2 regions of the Streptomyces lydicamycinicus genome follow, and region 1 is predicted to be linked to the other one. Evidence: riboswitches for the same ligand, from Rfam matches in the RefSeq annotation. Region 1 holds a riboswitch; the other holds the start of a gene.
What was found. Region 1 has a riboswitch for S-adenosylmethionine ahead of TU31_RS33975 (aminotransferase class V-fold PLP-dependent enzyme). Riboswitches for the same ligand answer to the same signal wherever they lie in the genome.
Positions count from the first base shown of each region.

Region 2: another riboswitch for S-adenosylmethionine. It lies ahead of thrC (threonine synthase); the one in region 1 lies ahead of TU31_RS33975 (aminotransferase class V-fold PLP-dependent enzyme).

Region 1 covers NZ_BBNO01000012.1:42,416-47,689, forward strand. The annotation lists gene qcrB (cytochrome bc1 complex cytochrome b subunit) at 1-686, shown strand, start outside; gene trpD (anthranilate phosphoribosyltransferase) at 827-1,891, shown strand; SAM riboswitch class IV at 1,983-2,100, shown strand; gene TU31_RS33975 (aminotransferase class V-fold PLP-dependent enzyme) at 2,270-3,646, shown strand; gene TU31_RS33980 (Lrp/AsnC family transcriptional regulator) at 4,212-4,493, opposite strand; gene TU31_RS33985 (rhomboid family intramembrane serine protease) at 4,490-5,170, opposite strand.
Region 2 covers NZ_BBNO01000001.1:101,801-107,074, forward strand. The annotation lists gene TU31_RS00460 (alpha,alpha-trehalose-phosphate synthase (UDP-forming)) at 1-398, opposite strand, end outside; gene TU31_RS00465 (glucosyl-3-phosphoglycerate synthase) at 487-1,449, opposite strand; SAM riboswitch class I at 1,621-1,781, shown strand; gene thrC (threonine synthase) at 1,799-3,082, shown strand; gene TU31_RS00475 (MoaD/ThiS family protein) at 3,166-3,444, shown strand; gene TU31_RS00480 (cold-shock protein) at 3,868-4,071, shown strand; gene groL (chaperonin GroEL) at 4,383-5,274, shown strand, end outside.

The DNA.
Region 1 (5,274 bases):
GTCTGGTGCGTGTCATGCCGGGCTGGGAGTGGAACTTCTGGGGCCACACCCTCAACTTCGGTGTGCTGATCCCGATCCTGATCTTCCCGCTGGTCCTGGTCGCGATCGCCGTCTACCCGTTCATCGAGTCCTGGGTCAAGGGCGACAAGCGCGAGCACCACATCCTGGACCGCCCGCGCAACGTCCCGACCCGTACCGGCTTCGGTGTCGCCTGGCTCGTCGCGTACTTCGTGATGCTGATCGGTGGCGGTAACGACCTGTGGGCGACGCACTTCCACCTGTCGATCAACTCGATCACCTGGTTCGTGCGGATCGCGTTCTTCGTCGGACCGGTGCTGGCCTTCATCGCCACCAAGCGGATCTGCCTGGGGCTCCAGCGGCGCGACAAGGAGAAGGTGCTGCACGGTCGCGAGTCCGGCATCATCAAGCGCCTGCCGCACGGTGAGTTCATCGAGGTCCACGAGCCGCTCGACCAGGAGCAGCTGCACCTGCTCACGCAGCACGAGCAGCCCGCGCCGCTCGAGCTGGGCCCGGAGGTCGACGAGAACGGTGTGGAGCGCAAGCTGTCGCGTTCGCAGAAGCTGCGCGCCAAGCTCTCCAAGGCCTACTACGGCGAGGACAACGTCATCCCGAAGGCCACGGTCGAGGAGTACAAGGAGATCACCAGCGGCCACGGCCACCACTGATCACCGCAGCGCTTCCTAGCGCACCGTAGGTAGTACGCCACCCAGAGGGCCCCGTCCGATGATCGGACGGGGCCCTCCGGCGTGCCCGGCGGCTCGATAGGGTGACGGCATAAGCAGGAGACAATCCAGGAGAGTGGACCATGAACGTTGTGACCCCGGTTGGCGGCGACAGCGTGGCGGCCCAGACCTGGCCGGAGCTCCTCAACGCCCTGCTCGCCGGCCGTGACCTCAGCGCGGACGACACCGCCTGGGCGATGGACAAGATCATGCGGGGCGAGGCCGGCGACGCCCAGATCGCCGGGTTCGCGGTGGCCCTGCGCGCCAAGGGCGAGACCGTCGCGGAGATCTCCGGACTCGTCCGCACCATGTACGAGCACGCCCGGCTGATCGAGGTCCCCGGGCCCAGTGTCGACATCGTCGGCACCGGCGGCGACGGCGCCAAGACCGTCAACATCTCCACGATGTCCTCGATCGTGGTCGCCGGCACCGGCGCCAAGGTCGTCAAGCACGGCAACCGCGCCGCCTCCTCGGCCAGCGGCGCCTCCGACGTCCTGGAGAAGCTCGGGGTCAATCTCGACCTCACCCCGCAGCGGGTCACCGAGGTCGCCCGGGAAGCGGGCATCACCTTCTGCTTCGCGGTGAAGTTCCACCCCTCACTGCGGCATGTCGCCAACGCGCGGGCCCAGCTCGGCATCCGTACGACCTTCAATGTGCTCGGCCCGCTGACCAACCCCGCGAAGGTCCGCGCCCAGGCGACCGGTGTCGCGGACGCCCGGATGGCACCGATCCTGGCCGGGGTGCTCGCCGAGCGCGGCTCGTCGGCGCTGGTGTTCCGCGGCGACGACGGCCTGGACGAGCTGACCACGACCGCGACCTCCCGGGTGTGGATCGTCCGGGACGGCACGGTGCGCGAGGAGTCCTTCGACCCCCGGGACGTGGGCATCCCCCTGGTGCCGGTGGAGGCGCTGCGCGGGGCGGACGCCTCGTACAACGCGGATGTGGCCCGCCGGCTGCTGGACGGGGAGACCGGCCCGGTGCGCGACGCGGTACTGCTGAACTCCGCGGCGGCGCTGGTCGCGCTGGAGCCGGCGGACGCTCCGCTGGCCGAGCAGATCCGGGCCGGGATCGAGCGGGCCGCCGCCTCGATCGACTCCGGGGCGGCCAAGCGGGTGCTGGAGCGCTGGGTGGCGGCCAGCAACACATGAGCGCACGGTGACGCAGGGTGTGACGCAGGGCTCAGTCCGTCATACGGACCGGGCCTTGCGCCTCTTTGCCCGTGTGGCATGATTCTGCCCAGGTCACGAGTGACAGCGATGCAGGCCCCGGCCCGCTGTCCGGCAACCCTCCTTCCGTGGCGGGGTGCCCCGGGTGATGACCAGGCCGTAGGCAGCGAGGTCTGCGGCAAGCGCGGATCCCTCGCCAGGGATCCTGGTCCCCGAGGGAGAACTTCCGTGAATCAGCGAATGCGATAGGGCCCGACGGCCCCTTTTCCGCATCCCTTTTTCTTTTCCCGCCGCGGTGCCCCGGCGCGCCTTCGCGCCCCCGCCCGCAGCGAATTCGCTTACCTCTTACGGGAGTTCGCCATGTCTGGTTCCGCCGTTGCCGCCGACCGTTCCGTTTGTGCCCCGCTGCCGGTTCTCGGCCGGGATGTCCTCGTCCCGCTCGTGACCGGCGGCGAGGTCGACTACGCCGCGCTGGACTACGCCGCCAGCGCCCCCGCGCTCCAGCGGGTCTGGGACGACGTGGCGGCCTACGCCCCGTACTACGGCAGCGTGCACCGCGGCGCCGGATACCTCTCGCAGCTGTCCACCGACCTCTTCGAGAACAGCCGCCGCACGATCGAGGAGTTCCTCGGCTGCCGCACCGAGGACCAGGCCGTCTTCACCCGCTCCACCACCGACTCGCTGAACCTGCTCGCGGCCGTACTCCCCGAGAACACCCGGGTGTTCGTCTTCGAGACCGAGCACCACGCCTCGCTGCTGCCGTGGGAGCAGCGCCCCGACGTCACGGTGACCTACCTCAACGCGCCCCGGACCCCGCAGCAGGCCGTGGACACCCTGGAGAAGGCGCTGGCCGCGCGCGAGCCCTACGGCCCGGCGCTGGTCTGCGTGACCGGTGCGTCGAATGTGACCGGTGAGCTGTGGCCGGTGCGGGAGCTGGCGGCCGCCGCGCACGCCCACGGCGCCCGGATCGTGCTGGACGCGGCGCAGCTCGTGCCGCACCACCCGGTGGACCTCGGTGAGCTGGACGTGGACTGGGTCGCCTTCTCCGGACACAAGCTCTATGCGCCGTTCGGCGCCGGGGTGCTGGCCGGCCGCGCGGACTGGCTGCGGGACGCCGCCCCGTACCTGGCCGGCGGCGGCGCCAGCCGCAAGGTCTCCCGCCGCCCCGACGGCGGGGTGGACGTCGAGTGGCACACCACCGCGGCCCGGCACGAGGCCGGTTCGCCCAACGTCATCGGCGCCTACGCCATCGCCTCGGCCTGCCGGGCGCTCACCGAGGCCGGCTTCGAGGGCCTGGTCGCCCGCGAACAGGAGCTGATCGCCCGCCTCCGCACGGGCCTGGCCGAGGTACCCGAGGTCACCGTGCTCTCCCTCTTCGGCGACGACGCCGCACGCGTGGGCGTCCTCTCCTTCGTCGTCGAAGGCTGGAACAGCTCGCACTTCGCGGCCGCCCTCTCCGCGGAGTACGGCATCGGCGTCCGCGACGGCCTCTTCTGCGCCCACCCCCTCGTCCGCACCCTCCTGGGCAGCGCCCCCCAGGACCCCGGCGAGTGCGGCGCCCCCGACGCGGCCCCCGGCGAGAAGTCCCTCAACGCCATCCGCGTCAGCCTGGGCGTCGGCACGCCGGACGAGCACGTCGACCGCTTCCTCCGCGCGGTCACCGAACTGGTGACGAACGGGGCCCGCTGGAACTACCGCACGGAGGCCGGGCGTTGTGTGCCGGCGCGTAGCGCCTAGCCTTCCCACGTTTTCGGCTGTCCCGCCGTGGGGGACCTCGCCGTTTGTTGCCCGCTGCGCGGTGCCCTCGCCGTTGCGCCTGCGGCGGGCCGGTCCGCTGCGCTTGGCCTGTCTCCCGCGTTTTCGGCTTTCCCGCCGTGGTGGTTTCTCGCCGTTGCGCCTGCGGCGGGCGGTGCCGCTGCGCGGGGCTGTCGGGTGCGGTGACGGGCCTCCGGGGCAGGGGTGTGGGACTGCTTCGCTTTACGTCCCACACCCCTGCCCCTCCGGCCCGTCCCCTCCCGTGGGATGGGTGGGAAAACGGTTGGTGGGGGCTGTTCTGAGTGGTCCGGTGCGCCGCACTGGTCGCAGTGAAAGGGCTGACGGCGGCCAGCCCCCACTCACCTGTACTCACTCCCCCACGGGAGGTGACGGGCCGGAGGGGCCTGGTGTGTGGACGTAAAGCGAAGCAGTCCACACACCAGGCCCCTCCGGCCCGTCACCGCACCCACAAACCACCCCGCCCGCCGCAGGCGCCACGGCGAGAAACCACCACGGCGGGACAGACAAAAGCGTGGGAAGAGACGGGCTAGGCCTCCAGCCCAATCGCAAAGGCCGCCTCAAGGTCGTGCTGGCTGTAAGTGCGGAAGGCGATGTGCGTCTCTGTGGAGGTGACGCCGGGGACCTTGCTGATGCGGCCGGGGATGACGTCCGCGAGGTCGTCGTGGGCGGCGACGCGGACCATCGCGATGAGGTCGTGGGCGCCGGTGACCGAGTAGACCTCGCTGACGCCGTCCAGTGCGGCGATCTTCTCGGCGATCTCCGGGATCTGGTCCACGTTGGTCTTGATGAGCACGATCGACGTGATCACGGCTGGCTCTCTTCCTCGGTCGCCCGGTCGTTCGCCCTGGTGGCCCCCACACTATCCCTCCCGTAGCGGGCCCATGCGTAGAGGAAGCCGAGCGCGAAGCCGATGACATGGGCGAGGTAGGCGACGCCCGGACCGCGGGGGTCGTCCTGGGCTGCCTGCCACTGGATGACGAACCAGAACAGCAGCACGATCCAGGCGGGAAAGCGCAGCGGCAGGAAGAACAGGAACGGGAAGAGACTGGTGACCCGGGCCGTCGGGAACAGGTAGAGGAAGGCGCCCAGGACGCCGGAGATCGAGCCGGAGGCGCCGACCAGTGTCTGGCCCGAGTCGGCGTGCGCGGCCGCGTAGCCGAGCAGCGCCAGGTAGCCGATGATGAGGTAGAAGGCGGTGAACGGCAGCCGGCCCATGCGCGCCTCGGCCATCGCGCCGAAGACGTAGAGAAACAGCATGTTGCCGAGCAGGTGCAGCCAGCTGCCGTGCACGAACAACGCGGTGAGCGGCGTGACCAGAGCCCGTACCGAGCCGCTCCACAGATCCAGCGGGATCACGCCCCACCGCTCGAAATAGGCGGTCTGGGCCTTCAGCAGGGCGTCGCCGGTGCCGTATATCCGGTTCAGGCCGGAGGCGGGGCCGAGCACGAAGACCGCACAGCACAGGCCGATCAGCACATTCGTCATCCGCGAGAACACCGCGGTCAGGGACCGGGTGGGGTGCGGACGACGGGGGAGGAGACCGGACGAGCGGGGAGAACGGGGAGAGGGGGCCGGCGCCGTCATGAAGT
Region 2 (5,274 bases), on a different contig from region 1:
CACTGCGCCCGGAACTCCGCGTCGAAGACCGGTTCCAGCGGTGTCTGGTAGAGCATGTGGTGGACGAACCACAGCACCGAATTCGCGACGCCGTTGTAGGCGGCGGCATACACCTCGGCCGGAATGTCCAGCATCCGGACACGCTGTCCACCCGTATCACCCGGCTCCAGCACACCACCCGTCCGCCGCACGGCCTCCCGGTCCCCGTCGCCGAGCGCGGCACACACCCACACCGCGTCGGTCTCGGGCCCAATAGCGGAAAGCCCCGACACCAGCCCGCCACCACCTCGCTTGGCAATCAGCGCCCCGTCCTCCGCCAGGCCATAGGACACCGGCCCGCGATTGGACGCGACAAGAACCTCAGCACCTGCTTGCACCGCACTGCGCTCGGAGACCATGTCGCGAAAGTAACCCGCCACAGATCCGCGCAAACGTACGGAAGCGGTCAAGGGGCGGCGCGGGCGGCGCGCCCGGCGCTCGGTGCGCTCACGCCGCCCGCCGCTCCGCGTACTCCGGGATTTCGGCCATCGGGGGGCGTTCCTCGGTGTCCACGTCCGTGGTGCGGGGGACGAAGCCCTCGTCGCCGCGGTCGAACTGGGTGAGGCGGGGGCGGACCAAGTGGCCGCGGGTCAGGCGTAGTTGGGCGGTGCGGTAGATCGCGGCGGCCATCCGGCCGAGGGCCTGGCCGTCCTGGTGGCGGTGTTTGCGCACGCCGACGTCGACCTGGGCGAGCGCGTCGAGGCCGACGGTGTGCAGGGAGTCGACGAGCAGGCCGAGCTCCACGCCGTAGCCGACCGGGAACGGCAGCCGTTCCAGGAGGGCGCGGCGGGCCGCGTACTCGCCGCCCAGGGGCTGGACGAAGCCGGCCAGCTGCGGCCAGTGGAGGTTGAGGAGCGGGCGGGCGACCAGCTCGGTGACCCGGCCGCCCTGGCCGGCCCCGGCACCCTCGTCGCCGGTCTCCAGCGGACGGTCGTACATCGCCTTCACGAACTGGATGTCCGGGTCCGTCAGCAGCGGGCCGACGATCCCGGAAACGAAGGCGGCGGAGAATTCGCGCAGGTCGGCGTCGATGAAGCAGATGATGTCGCCGGTGGTGGCCAGGAGGGAGCGCCAGAGCACCTCGCCCTTGCCGGGCAGCGCGGGCAGGCGGGGGAGGACGCTGTCGCGGGAGACGACCCGGGCGCCGGCCGCCGCCGCGACCTCGGCGGTGCGGTCGGTGGAGCCGGAGTCCAGCACCACCAGCTCGTCGACCAGGGGAACGGTCTCGGTCATCAGCTCGGCACGGATCACCGCCACGATCGCCCCGACCGTGGCCTCCTCGTCGAGCGCGGGCAGGACGACACTGACCGTACGGCCCGTCTGGCGCTTCGCCTCCAGCAGCTGCCCCAGCGGACGGTCAGCGGCGGACCAGGAGTGGCTGGTCAGCCAGCTCTCGACCTCTTCCAGCACGTTTACGACTCCTCGGTCGCCGCCCGATCAGCGGCCTGTGTGATCCATCTCGCGGTTCGGACGACTATCTCAACTGTCAGTGCCTTCGGTTACAGTCTTGAACAACGCGGATGACCGTCGCATGTCGGGGTCCCCGCGCCACAAACGCCTGGGTTCAGCCCAGCGCCATACCGCTCATCCAGAGGGGCAGAGGGATACGGCCCGTTGAAGCCCCGGCAACCCTCCAGCCGGTCTTGCCGCCAGGACGCTGACGTCCCGCGCGCGTGAGGCTCCCGGCTAGGGAAGGTGCCAAATCCGTCTCGTGGCGAGATTCGCCGCGAGGAAGATGAGGAGAAAGGGCCTCGCCTCCATGGCTGTGCAAGTCACCGAAAACACCCCCACCGTCGCTCTGGGCCCCGCCGCAGCTCTGTCCTGCCGCGAGTGCGGACAGCGCTTCCCGCTCGGCCCGATCTTCGCGTGCCAGGAATGTTTCGGGCCGCTCGAAGTCGCATACGACCTGCCGAGCGGCGACCCCGAGGGCCTGCGGAAGCAGATCGAGGCCGGCCCGAACAACATCTGGCGCTACGCCCCGCTGCTGCCCGTCCCCACCGACGTGGCCGACAAGCCCAATCTCAACCCGGGCTTCACCAAGCTCGTCAAGGCCGACAACCTCGCCCGTGAGCTGGGCGTCACCGGCGGTCTGTACGTCAAGGACGACTCCGGCAACCCGACGCACTCCTTCAAGGACCGCGTCGTGGCGATCGCCGTCGAGGCCGCCCGCGCCTTCGGCTTCACCACCCTCTCCTGCTCCTCCACCGGCAACCTCGCCGGTGCGGTCGGCGCCGCGGCGCGCCGCGCCGGATTCCAGTCCTGCGTGTTCATCCCGCACGACCTGGAGGCCGGCAAGGTCGTCATGGCCGCGGTCTACGGCGGTGACCTGGTCGGCATCGAGGGCAACTACGACGACGTCAACCGCTTCTGCTCCGAGCTCATCGGCGACCCGCTGGGCGAGGGCTGGGGCTTCGTCAACGTCAATCTGCGGCCGTACTACGGCGAGGGCTCCAAGACGCTCGCGTACGAGATCTGCGAGCAGCTCGGCTGGCGGCTCCCGGACCAGATCGTCATCCCGATCGCGTCCGGCTCGCAGCTCACCAAGATCGACAAGGGGCTCAAGGAGCTGATCGCCCTCGGCCTGGTCGAGGACAAGCCGTACAAGATCTTCGGCGCCCAGGCGGAGGGCTGCTCGCCGGTGTCGGCGGCCTTCAAGGCGGGCCACGACGTCGTACGGCCCCAAAAGCCGAACACCATCGCCAAGTCTCTCGCCATCGGCAACCCGGCCGACGGGCCGTACGTGCTCGACATCGCGCGCCGTACGGGCGGTGCCGTGGACGATGTCAACGACGAGCAGGTCGTGGACGCGATCAAGCTGCTGGCCAGGACGGAAGGCATCTTCGCGGAGACCGCGGGCGGTGTGACCGTCGGCGTGACCAAGAAGCTGATCGAGGACGGCGTGCTCGACCCGTCCCTGACCACCGTCGTCCTGAACACGGGTGACGGCCTCAAGACACTCGACGCGGTCGCCCCGACCTCCGGGCCCACGGCCACGATCCGTCCGAACCTGGACGCGTTCCGCGCGGCCGGCCTGGCCCGCTGAGTCCGCCGGCCCGTCCGGCATACGGCGGACGAGGCCGCGACCGGCCCACGAACTCGTACTCCGTACCCCTGGAAGGCAGAACCATGAGCGTCAAGGTCCGCATCCCCACCATCCTCCGCACGTACACCGGTGGCCAGGCCGAGGTCCCCGCCGAGGGCGCGACCCTCTCCGAGGTGATCGCCGACCTGGAGCAGAACCACCAGGGCATCGCGGCCCGTGTGCTGGACGACGCCGGCAAGCTGCGCCGCTTCGTGAACGTGTACGTCAACGACGACGATGTGCGCTTCGAGCAGGGCCTGGAGACGCCCACCCCGGACGGCGCGGGCATCTCGATCATTCCGGCGGTGGCCGGCGGCTGCTGATTTGCGCCAACTCTTCTCCTGCATGACCGGAATTGCCCCGTCCGCCAGAAAGCGGACGGGGCAATTCCATGTTGTGAAAGGAGATACCATTGGGGTGATCCCCCTCCGGATATCACCGTGCGCGTGCCGAACGCATATGTGTTCGCGATCAGTTGTGGCCAAAGTGTGGGCGGTATTTGTCGCCTAGGTGCCCTATGCCCGGCCCGACTTGCCCTGGAGAACTGGGATTTCGCCGCATATTGCCGATTCTTCGGCGCGGGAATTCTCGTCCGATTGACCTGTTGCTCTGGGCATCTGTGCAGATACATTCAGCGGCGGTCGACGCGTTCCGGCGCACACCCCACGGGCCTTTCGCGGGGTGAGGTCTGACCCGGGTCCGCGGAGTGCGGTCCTGCGCAAGGGCCAGTAATAGGGGAGTTAGGCATGGCTCAGGGCACCGTCAAGTGGTTCAACGCGGAGAAGGGGTACGGCTTCATCGCGGTCGACGGTGGTGCGGATGTTTTCGTCCACTACAGCGCGATCCAGATGGACGGCTACCGCACCCTTGAGGAGGGTCAGCGGGTCGAGTTCGAGATCTCGCAGGGCCAGAAGGGGCCGCAGGCGGACATGGTCCGGGTGGCCGGCTGAGGCGCCGACCGACTGCTGCGTGAGGAAGGCCCGTACCCCTGAGGGGGGTACGGGCCTTCGGCTGTGTGGCCCCGGCTGTCTGCTGTCTGCGCGTCAGCCGGGTGGGGGACGCCCTCCCGGCGCTTGCACTCGCACCCCACGAGTGCTAATCATTGGCGTTAGCACTCTCCCAGTGAGAGTGACAAAGAAGGACCGGGTCGGCGAGGCCCGCGGATCGGTGGGGCAAGGAACCACACAGGTCCGCAGGTCGTCCGTCGCGGGCGCCAGCGCGGTCCGGAGCAATCCACCCCAGTCCGGGAGGACCACTTCACATGGCCAAGATCATCGCGTTCGACGAGGAGGCACGGCGCGGTCTCGAGCGCGGGATGAACCAGCTCGCCGACGCCGTCAAGGTCACCCTCGGCCCCAAGGGCCGTAACGTCGTCCTCGAGAAGAAGTGGGGCGCCCCCACGATCACCAACGATGGTGTTTCCATCGCCAAGGAGATCGAGCTCGAGGACCCGTACGAGAAGATCGGCGCCGAGCTGGTCAAGGAGGTCGCGAAGAAGACGGACGACGTCGCCGGTGACGGCACGACGACCGCGACCGTCCTGGCCCAGGCCCTGGTCCGCGAGGGCCTGCGCAACGTCGCCGCCGGCGCCAACCCGATGGCCCTCAAGCGCGGTATCGAGAAGGCCGTCGAGGCCGTCTCCGCCGCCCTGCTGGAGCAGGCCAAGGACGTGGAGACCAAGGAGCAGATCGCTTCGACCGCCTCCATCTCCGCCGCTGACACCCAGATCGGCGAGCTGATCGCCGAGGCCATGGACAAGGTCGGCAAGGAAGGCGTCATCACCGTCGAGGAGTCCCAGACCTTCGGTCTGGAGCTGGAGCTCACCGAGGGTATGCGCTTCGACAAGGGCTACATCTCGGCGTACTTCGCCACCGACATGGAGCGTATGGAGGCGTCGCTCGACGACCCGTACATCCTCATCGTCAACTCCAAGATCGGCAGCGTGAAGGACCTGCTGCCGCTCCTGGAGAAGGTCATGCAGTCCGGCAAGCCGCTGCTGATCATCGCCGAGGACGTCGAGGGCGAGGCCCTGTCGACCCTGGTCGTCAACAAGATCCGTGGCACCTTCAAGTCCGTCGCCGTCAAGGCCCCGGGCTTCGGTGACCGCCGCAAGGCCATGCTCGGCGACATCGCCATCCTCACCGGTGGCACCG